Regions from separate parts of the Saccharopolyspora halophila genome, predicted to be linked through region 1. Evidence: riboswitches for the same ligand, from Rfam matches in the RefSeq annotation. Region 1 holds a riboswitch; each other region holds the start of a gene.
What was found. Region 1 has a riboswitch for thiamine pyrophosphate ahead of thiD (bifunctional hydroxymethylpyrimidine kinase/phosphomethylpyrimidine kinase). Riboswitches for the same ligand answer to the same signal wherever they lie in the genome.
Positions count from the first base shown of each region.

Region 1 (3,265 bases):
GAGCATCACACCCAGCAAATCGCTACGCCGTCCCGTTATCGTTATCCACAAGCGACAGTGAGGCGAATCACAACTCGTACAGTGGTCAAACATCAACCGAGAGTGATCACCGATCTCGCTCGAGCGGAGTTCGGCGATCACTCCCCGTGATCAAAATCTGCTACCGGGCGAGGAACTCAGCGGTCGGCCAGGTTTCCTTGACCCACGCGCTGTGCCAGAACATCCACTCGAACTCGGTCGCGCGCGTGAACGCCTCGAGCATCTTGCCCCGGGTCGCCTCGTCCGAGCGCGCGGCGACCTTGTCCACCAGCTCGCGCGCGGACCGCACCGCCGAGGCGAACTCGTCATCGGCGTAGGTCTTGATCCACGCCTGGTACGGGTGCCCCTCGGCGCCACCGGTGGCTTCCAGGATCGTGGCGCCCACGTGCTGGTAGACCCAGAAGCACGGCAGGATCGCGGCCAGCAGCACCGGATAGGACTCGGCGAGCGCGCACGCCTTGAGGTACGACGTGTAGCCCAGGCAGGTCGGCGAGGTCTCGATCCCGGCGGTCTCGGCCTCGGTCAGCCCGAACTCCTCGACGTAACCCGCGTGCAGCCGCCGCTCCTCCAGCAGCGCCGCGTTGGCCGCGCCCGCCAGGAACGCCGCGTCATCGGCATCATCGGACCGGGTCGCCGCCGCGGACAGCGCCTGGGCGAAACCGACCAGGTACCGGGCGTCCTGCACGATGTAGAACGCGAACACGTCGCGCGAGAGGCTCCCGTCGGTGAGCGCCTCGTTGAACGGCAGCTTCAGGATCGCGTCCTGCAGCCGAGCGGTGTGCTGCCACGCCTCGGCGCAGAAACCGCCGGCAGGCGGATCGGGCAACTTGCTCATTGCGGTCCTCCCGGATTCCTTCGTGAACTTGCGCGGTCGACGAACGACGCCACGCGCGAACGCCCGCGATGCCGGATCGGATCGCGGTATCTCCGACGCGCCGGATACCGCCACCCGCACCGCCGCGGTGATCGAGCCCGAAGCGGGCTCGACCCTCACCACCAGGAGTGGAAGTGGTGCACCGGGCCGTGCCCGTGACCGACGTCGAGGCGAGCGGAGGCGCGGAGGGCTTCGGTGAGGTACTGCTTGGCCTCGCCAACGGCCTCGAGCCAGCCCGCCCGCTGCGGGCGCAGGGCCGCGATGGCCGCCGAGAGGGTGCACCCGGTGCCGTGATCGTTGGTGGTGGCGATCCGCTCGCCGGCGAGGAACTCGGACCGCCCGTCGCCGTGCAGCAGGTCGACGCTGTCGGTCCCGTGGAAGTGCCCGCCCTTGAGCAGCACCTGCTTGGCACCCAGCGCGGCCAACCGCTCGGCCTGGCCGGGCATCTGCCCGGACTCGGTGATCTCGGGCTCACCGAGCAGGTCGGCGGCCTCCGGGAGGTTCGGCGTGATCAGGTCGACCCGCGGCAGCAGTTCCTCGCGCAGCGCCCCCACGGCCTCCGGGGCCAGCAGGCGGTCACCGCTCTTGGCCACCATCACCGGGTCCAGCACCACGTGCCGCGGCGAGTAGTCGTCCAGCACGGCGACCACCGCGCGAATCACCTCGGCGTTGGCCAGCATGCCGATCTTGACCGCGTCCACCCGGACGTCGTCGAGCAGCGTGACCAGCTGATCGGTGACGAAGTCGGGCGCCACTTCCTGCACCCGGCGCACGCCGGTCGTGGTCTGCGCGACCAGCGCCGTGATCACCGACATGCCGTAGGCCCCGTTGGCCGAGAACGCCTTGAGGTCCGCCTGAATTCCGGCACCGCCGCTGGGGTCGGTACCGGCGATGGTCAGCACATTGGGGGCCATGATGATGACGTCCCTCCGCTAGTACGAGCTAGGTCAGGTTCGACGGGTCTGTTCTCAGCCAGGACATGCCGGGCACCCCGCGTCGCGTCCCAACCTAGCAACAGCCGGCAAGCCCCCGGGTCCGCGTCGCCGAATCAAGAAAGGCGACCGAACTCACACCCGGTCAGGGCCATCGGCAGGTAAAGCGTCCCTTTTCGACGGACTAACCTGGAAAGCGATGGAAACGACGACCGATGCTCCGAGCTTCGCCCGCGCGCGCCGTCAGCGTCCCGAAGAGGACCCGGCGCAGATCTGGGCCCCGCTGGCGGATCTGACCGAGGCCGCAGCGGCGGCCGCCGGATCGCAGACGGTGGCGATCACCCGCGGCTTCGACCGCAACAGCCGTCTGCGCGCCAAGGCGCTGCGCGACCTGTTGGCAAAACGCGACGTCCCGGCGATCGAGATCACTCCCGCACCGGGCAGTGACCGGCTGGTCGACGGCGTGTCGGTCGCCGCCGTGGTCAACCTGATCGGCGCGGGCTCCTGGCAGCCCTACCGGCTGGCCGCCCAGCTGCAGGTGCAGGTCCTGACGCCCAAGCCGGGCGAGGGCCTGTCCGCCGAGGCCACCCGCGACGTCATCGCGATGGTCGGTGAGTCCGGCGAGCGGGGTGTGGCGCTGTCGCACATCGCGGTGCGCGCCGAGGAGCCGGCCGCGGCCAAGCTGACGCTGTCCTACGAGGGCACCGAGCAGACCATCCCCGGCGGCTGGCTGAGCGCCACCGTGCAGGGCGACGAGCTGCAGGTGCAGTTCGGCGGCACCGATCTGGCCGAGAAGTCGGTGAGCACCCGCGAGATCCGGGCCGAGGCCTCGGACGGGCTGCACCGGCTGGTCCGCGACGAGCTGCCGATCGCCGACTTCGAGGGCGCCGTGACCTTCTCCGCCGAGAGCGGCGGTCTGCGGGTTCGCCCGGTCTGATCAACCTGCTGCGGCAGACGAGTGTGCCCGGTTAACGGTGCTGCTTCGGGGGCGATCTCCCAACGGGGGGATCGCCCCCGAAGCGTTTCGGGGCCCGGGTCCCGTCGGCGCTACCGCGATTCTTCGCGATCGATCCCGCGGCGTGCCGTCATGCGCCCGGTCCCGGTGCGTCCCTCGTTCGAGAAGCGCGCAATCAGCGCGCTAGCGAGGCGAACGGCACCTAGGAGGCTGGACAGTGGGAACCAACGAATGGCACGTCAGCTGCCGCGACGTCGCGGGCAGGCGACGTGACATGTCGGTGTTCGTCGATCAGGGCCAGGTGGTGGTCATCACACCGCCCGGCGAAACCGCGGTAATGTCACCGCTGGAGATCGGCCGCTTGCGCGCCGCCCTGCGGGACGCCGTGGTCACGGCTTCCGAGCACTAGACCACGCGGGCTACGTCACCGCAGCCGCCGCGCGGTCTTGTTACCTCGGGCTCGCA
Region 1 covers NZ_BAAARA010000013.1:117,269-120,533, forward strand. Annotated here, with positions in the region: gene ABD289_RS18345 (hypothetical protein) at 1-6, opposite strand, end outside; gene ABD289_RS18350 (TenA family protein) at 161-874, opposite strand; gene thiD (bifunctional hydroxymethylpyrimidine kinase/phosphomethylpyrimidine kinase) at 1,030-1,827, opposite strand; TPP riboswitch at 1,821-1,917, opposite strand; gene ABD289_RS18360 (hypothetical protein) at 2,045-2,782, shown strand; gene ABD289_RS18365 (hypothetical protein) at 3,018-3,209, shown strand.

Region 2 (3,265 bases), on a different contig from region 1:
GAGCACCTCGTGCGCCACGCCTGCCAGCAGTGCCGAGTCCACGCCTCCGGAGAACGCGATCACCAGGGCTTCCTCCTCGGCGATGCGCGCGCGCAGCCGGTCCAATCCGGTCACGGCTCACTCCTCTCCACTACAGGTGCGGGATGGTCTGCGGTCCTTCGGGCAGCACGCACACCCGCGCGTTCGGGCCTTCGGCAAGTACGGCCTCCGCGACGTCGGGGCAGTGCGCCAGGTGCGCGCTGCGCAGCTGCTCCGGGTCGAGGTGCTCGCTGTGCACCGCGACCCGGGCCTTGCTCTGGATCTTGGCCTGGATCTGGACCTGCCACTGGTCCGGCACGGTGTTGGCGCGGGCCTCGATGTCGGCGAGCAGCCCTCGCGGGGACTCCGCCGAGGCCAGCACCTCGCGGAACGAACCGTGATCGGGGAACCCGTCCCGGCACTCGGCCGCGCAGATGATCAACCCGCCGGGTTTGACCACCTTCGCCGCCGCGGACATGCCCTTGACCGCCTGGTAGAGGTTCTGGTCCAGCGGGTAGCCGGAGTTGGTGGTGACCACGACGTCGAAGGGTTCCGGGACTCGCTGCATCGCCAGCCGCTGCGCGGCCGCGCACGCCGAGCGGTGCATCGCCAGCAGGTCCCCGCCGAAGGCCTCGATGATCTCGTGATCGCGGTTGAGGATGACGTCGAAGGCGAAATCGACTCCGGTGGCCGAGGCGATCGCGCGCACGTCGTCGTGCACCGGGTTTCCCTCGATGACACCCCAGGTCGCGTCGGGATGCGCGATGCGCGCCGCGTCGTGCAGCGTGAGCACGGTCCCCAGTCCGGCGAGTCCGGGCGCGACCAGCTTCGGGCCACCGCTGAACCCCGCGAAGAAGTGCGGCTCGACGAAGCCGGTGGTGATGCGGACGTCGGCCTCGACCCATTCGCGGTTGAGCCACACCGGAACTCCGTCGCCGAACTCGCCGCGCCAGACCAGCGATGAGTCGTCGCGGGCGTCGTGGTTGACCACCCGAACGCGATCGACGATCTCGTCGCCGAGCATCGCGCGCAGCTCGGCATCGGTGTTGGCGCGGTGCGTCCCCGTGGCCACCAGCAGGACGACGTCCTCGAGCCGGATCAGGCCGTCCAGCTCGGCGAGCAGCGCCGGGATCATCAGGTGCCGCGGTTGCGGACGGGTGCTGTCGCACAGCGAGACCGCGACGCGCTGACCGGGCCGGACGCGATCGCGCAGCGGAGGACCTGCCACCGGCTCGCGCAGCGCGCGCAGCAGCAGCTCGAACTCGTCGGGCGCGCCGGGGCGGAACCGCGGCGCGACGACCGTGGTCCGCTCGCGCGGCAACTCCACCGGCAGGCCTCGCTCGCCGTAGGCGAGCCGGACGCTCAACTGGTCAGCCACGAGCGGCCACCCGGTCGCGGAACAGGCGCATCGCAATCCCTCTTCATCGAAGTGCTCCAACCGGACTCTAACCGCGCGGACCGGTCGTTCCCATCCCTCGCGAAGAGAGATTTCCGGTGGTCACCAGGGGGCCCGGCGCCCTGTTCGGAGTGATAGTGCCTGCCCGGCCCGCTGTCCCGGGGCCGGCGGTCGGCCAAGCGGGCTTGAACCGCGCCTCACCCGTTCGGGTAGGGTCAGCGCGACTGATCGACGCGGGAGCTCGGGCGTACCGGGCTGAGAGGGTGGCAGATCGCGCGCCACCGACCGCCGAACCTGTCCGGATAATGCCGGCGTAGGGAGCTGTTGATGGCGGTTGACGCCGAACGTTCCGAAGTACCGCACACCCTGAACGAACCGGCGCCCAAAACGCTTGGCGTGCTGGACCAGAGCGCGTTCTGGGGCAACCTGGGCGTGAGCCTGCTGGGCTTCTCCGGTGCGCTGGCCGTGCTGGCGCCTGCGGGCGTGCCCCAGCTGTCCATGGCCGCGGCGATCACCGCGACCGTGGTCGGCACGGTGCTGGGCAGCATCATGGTCGGCATCGCGGCCATCCCCGGCGCCCGGACCGGCGCTCCGTCGATGATGCTGCTGCGCGGGTTGTTCGGCACCCGGCTGTCCTACGTGCCGACCGCGCTCAACATCCTGCAGCTGGTCGGCTGGGGGATGTTCGAACTGCTGGTCATCGCCCAGGGCGCGGAGGCGTTGTTCGGTGGTGGCCCACACTGGCTCTACGTCCTGATCGGCGGCGTCGTCACCACCGCCCTGACCCTGCGTCCGCTGGGCGCGCTGCGCATCCTGCGGCGCTACGTGAGCATCGCGGTGCTGATCGCGATGGCCTACTTCTTCGCGCAGCTGCTGCGACACCCGCTGCCCGCCATGCACGAGGGCTCCTGGGAGGGCTTCTGGCCCGGCGCGGACGCCGCGCTGGCGGTGGCGGTGTCCTGGCTGCCCGTGGCCTCGGACTACTCGAGGCACGCGCGCTCGGCCAAGGGAGCCTTCGCCGCGGCGACCGTGGGTTACTCGATCACCCAGATCGCCTGCTACCTGCTGGGTCTGCTCGGGCTGGCGTTGGTGGCCTGGAACGGCGATCAGGCCTTCGACCCGCTGCTGGCGGTGCCGCTCGGCGTGGTCTTCTTCGCGGTGCTGGTGCTGCGCGAGGTCGACCAGTCCTTCGCCGACACGTACTCGACCGCGGTGTCCATCCAGAACCTGCGGCCCAGCACCGATCGCCGAGTGCTGAGCCTGATCGTCGGTGCGGTCAGCACCATCGGCGCGCTGACCATCGACATCGAGCAGTTCTCCAACTTCCTGCTGCTGATCGGCTCGGTGTTCGTGCCGATGTTCGGCGTGCTGGCCGTCGACTACTTCGGCAACTCCCGCAGGCGGGAGTGGGACGTCTCGGCCGAGGCCCCGTCCCGCCGGGGCATGCTCTTCGCGTGGTTCCTCGGCTTCGCCGCGTTCCAGTTCATCAACCCGGGAGAACTCGGCTTCTGGAGCACCTTCTGGACCGATCTCCGCGCGTCCCTGGGTTTCGCGGTGCCGACCTGGATGAGCGCGGCGCTGACGTCCTTCGTGGTCGCGGCCGTCGTCGCGGGCGTCATCGGACTGCTGTCCCGGCGCCGATGAATCCGCGCGCTCGCGCCGAACCGGCAACCCGGCTCGGCGCGAGCGCGCCTGATCAGCGATCTCTGCGGGTGATCAGCTTGGACAGGGCGCGCAGCTCCTCGGCCGCCTCGGGCTCCGGTTGGCACGAGCGCAGGTCGTTGAGCGCCGCCGCGTGCAGGCTGTCGGCCTGGTGGCGGCTGAAGGCCTGCCCGCCCGCCTCGGTGATGA
Region 2 covers NZ_BAAARA010000023.1:50,806-54,070, reverse strand. Annotated here, with positions in the region: gene larE (ATP-dependent sacrificial sulfur transferase LarE) at 1-114, opposite strand, end outside; gene larA (nickel-dependent lactate racemase) at 131-1,396, opposite strand; TPP riboswitch at 1,638-1,751, shown strand; gene ABD289_RS23255 (purine-cytosine permease family protein) at 1,742-3,058, shown strand; gene ABD289_RS23250 (family 2 encapsulin nanocompartment cargo protein polyprenyl transferase) at 3,111-3,265, opposite strand, start outside.
Region 2: another riboswitch for thiamine pyrophosphate. It lies ahead of ABD289_RS23255 (purine-cytosine permease family protein); the one in region 1 lies ahead of thiD (bifunctional hydroxymethylpyrimidine kinase/phosphomethylpyrimidine kinase).

Region 3 (3,265 bases), on a different contig from region 1:
GCAGCGCCTCGATGCCGTGCCTGCGCAGCAGGTCGAACACGCCCGTACCGCCTTCGGCGTCGACGCGGCGCATGGCCACCGTGGTCAGCTCGGTACCGGAGGCGATCAGCGCGCGCTCCAGGATCGAGAGGTTGGCGGCCCCTCCGGTCCCGGTGATCAGTCGCGAACCGAACTCGCGGTCGGCGATCACCAGTGGGTCGTCCATGTTCACCCTCCTTGGACTGCGGTGAGGACCTCGATGGTGGCTCCGGGGCGCAGCGCGGTGTCCGGCCACGACGCGCGCGGCACGACCGCGCCGTCCACGGCCACCGCGACCCCGCGTTCGGCGACGCCGAAGTCCTGCAGCACCGACGCGAGCGTGGCGTCGGCGGCGACCTCCCTGGCGTCGCCGTTGATGACGACGTTCACTGCTGTCCTCCGAATCGGCTCGGATCGGTTGCCTTGATCAGCGGTTCCGGTTCTTCGCCGCGCAGCATCGCCAGCACGGCGTCCACCGTGACCGGGGTGAGCAGGAAACCTCCGCGGTGGTGGCCGGTCGCGGCCAGCACTCCGGGCTCCAGGCTGCCGATGATCGGCAGGTTGTCCTCGGTGCTGGGCCGCAGCCCCGCGGTGGCCTCGACCAGCTGGTACTCCGCGATCCCCGGCATCACCGCTTCGGCGTCGGCGAGCAGGTCGCGGACCCCGCCGACGGTGACCTCGGTGTCGAAGCCGACCTCGTACTGGGTGGCCCCGAGCACCAGTCCCCCGTCATCGCGCGGAACCAGGTAGGCCGGTCGGCCGTGCACCGGACCGCGCACGGTCCTGGTCGGCGGCGGCAGCGCCGTGGCGCGCCTGCACAGCCGCAGGATCTCGCCCTTGACCGGGCGGATTCGATCGCCCAGCGCGGGATGCAGCGGACCGGAGTGCGCGCCCGCGGAGATCACCGCGACATCGCAGTCCACGGTGGTTCCTTCGAGCTCGACCGCGCCCGGCCGCACGCGCGTGGCCCTGGCCGGGACGAGCTCCACGCCGGCGGCGGTGGCCGCCGCGCACAACGCGTCCAGCGCGACCCGGTTGTCCACCGCGAGATCGCCGGGCACGTCGAGACCCCCGCGCACCGCGGGGCCCAGCGACGGCTCCAGCTTGCGCACCTGGCGGCCGGTCAGCCGGTTCACGCTGCGGCCCAGGTCGGACAGGTGGCCCGCGACGTTGTCCAGCTCCGCGCGGTCGGCGGTGTCCACCCCGACCATCAAGGTGCCTTCGCGACGCAGCCCGGAGCTGCGCCCGGCGGCGCGGGCCAGCTCGTCGGCGAACTCCGGCCAGCGGTTCAACGACGTCGACCCCAGCTCCAGGAGTTCTTCCTCGCCCGGCCAGGCCTCGGCCAGCGGCGCCAGCATCCCGCCCGCCACGTGCGAGGCGCCGGACGCGGGCTCCGGGTCGATCAGCCGCACCCGATATCCGGCCGCGGCGGCCCGCCAAGCGATGGACAGGCCGATGACTCCCCCGCCCACCACGGCGACGTGCTCAATACGCTGTTCAGACACTCCACGCTCCCTGCGCCGGCATGACCCGGTTCAGGTTCGACGGTCGGGGCCTGCGCCCCCTCTCAGCCCGGTAGCCGGGCTCCCGTGCTCACCGCCGTCCACGGTACCCGCCCGCAGATCACCCGTCACCGAGCAGCCTGTTTCCCCGCTCACTCCGGCCGGAGCGCGCCTGCGACGCGCTGGGGGTCGCTGAGCCGGAAGCCACCGGCGCGGAAGGCTAGGGTTGGGGCATGCCTGGAATGGATGGGTTTGGAATCCGGAGCCGGCTCGCCGAGGCTCGGGTGTACTTGTGCACCGACGCGCGCGCCGAGCGCGGTGACCTGGCGGAGTTCGCCGACGCGGCGCTCGCGGGCGGGGTGGACATCATCCAGTTGCGGGACAAGGGGCCGGAAGGGGCACCGCTGGAAGCCCGGCAGGAACTGGCCGCCCTCGAGGTGCTGGCCGATGCCTGCGTGCGGCACGGCGCGCTGCTGGCGGTCAACGACCGCGCGGACGTGGCGCTGGCCGCCGAAGCCGACGTGCTGCACCTCGGGCAGGACGACCTGCCCGTCGAGCAGGCCCGCAAGGTGGTCGGCGACGAGGTCGCGATCGGCCGCTCCACGCACGACGTCGTCCAGGCCGACGCGGCCGCTACCGAAGCGGGCGTGGACTACTTCTGCACCGGTCCGACCTGGACCACCCCCACCAAGCCCGGCCGCGAGGCCGCGGGCCTGGAGCTGGTGCGCCACGCGGCCGAGCACGCGGGCCACGGCCGCCCCTGGTTCGCCATCGGCGGCATCGACGCGACCAACCTGGACGAGGTCGTCGCCGCGGGCGCCGAGCGCGTCGTCGTCGTCCGCGCCATCACCGAGGCCGAGGACCCGCGCGCCGCCGCGGCAGCGCTGCGCGAACGCCTGCTCTGACCGCGAACGCGAGACGACCCCCGGAGCGAGGGCTCCGGGGGTCGTCTCGGACGGGTCGTCCGGTGCGGCGGGACCGCGCGGGTGGCCGCATCGGCGCCGCGGCCGGACTGCGTGCCGGGTTCGGTCAGTCCCGCACGACCACCGCGGGGACGGGACGCGTCACTGCGTCACGAGGCTGAGCCCGTAGGCGGAGAGTGCCTCGTTGACCGGCTGGAAGTAGGTGGTGCCGCCCCAGGTGCAGTCACCGGAACCACCCGAGGTCATGCCCTGGGCCTGGTTGCCCGAGATGAACGAGCCACCGGAGTCGCCCGGCTCGGCGCAGACGTCCGTCCGGGTCAGGCCGTAGACGGTGCCCTGGGAGTACCGCACGGTCTGGTTCTTGGCCTCGACCGTGCCGCAGTGCCACCCGGTGGTGGAGCCGGAGCGGCAGATCGACGCACCGACCGCGGCTTCGGAGGAACCGGTGACGGCCCGCTGGCCGCCGTAGGTGTTGACGTACGGCTGCGGGGTGTCGTCCGAGCCGGTCCGGACGTAGGAGTAGTCGTCGCCCGGGAAGGACGAGCCGGCGAAGGTGCCGCTCGGGCCGGAGGTGCTCGACCCGACGTCACCGCAGTGGCCCGCGCTCACGAACCCGTCGTTGACCGCGAAGCCGATGGAGCACCGGGCGCTGTTGTCGATGGTGTAGGCGTTGCCGCCGACGATGTCCGCGTAGGTCCGCGGCTGCGCGGCGGACTCGACGACATCGATCGCCGCGGCGGCACCGTTGGCCTCGGCGAACCGGGTCGCCTCGGGCGCGGAACCCGGCTTGACGGTCACGACCACCGCGTTCTGCTGCGGATC
Region 3 covers NZ_BAAARA010000003.1:137,233-140,497, reverse strand. Annotated here, with positions in the region: gene thiG (thiazole synthase) at 1-205, opposite strand, end outside; gene thiS (sulfur carrier protein ThiS) at 208-408, opposite strand; gene thiO (glycine oxidase ThiO) at 405-1,523, opposite strand; TPP riboswitch at 1,514-1,619, opposite strand; gene thiE (thiamine phosphate synthase) at 1,754-2,425, shown strand; gene ABD289_RS05885 (S1 family peptidase) at 2,585-3,265, opposite strand, start outside.
Region 3: another riboswitch for thiamine pyrophosphate. It lies ahead of thiO (glycine oxidase ThiO); the one in region 1 lies ahead of thiD (bifunctional hydroxymethylpyrimidine kinase/phosphomethylpyrimidine kinase).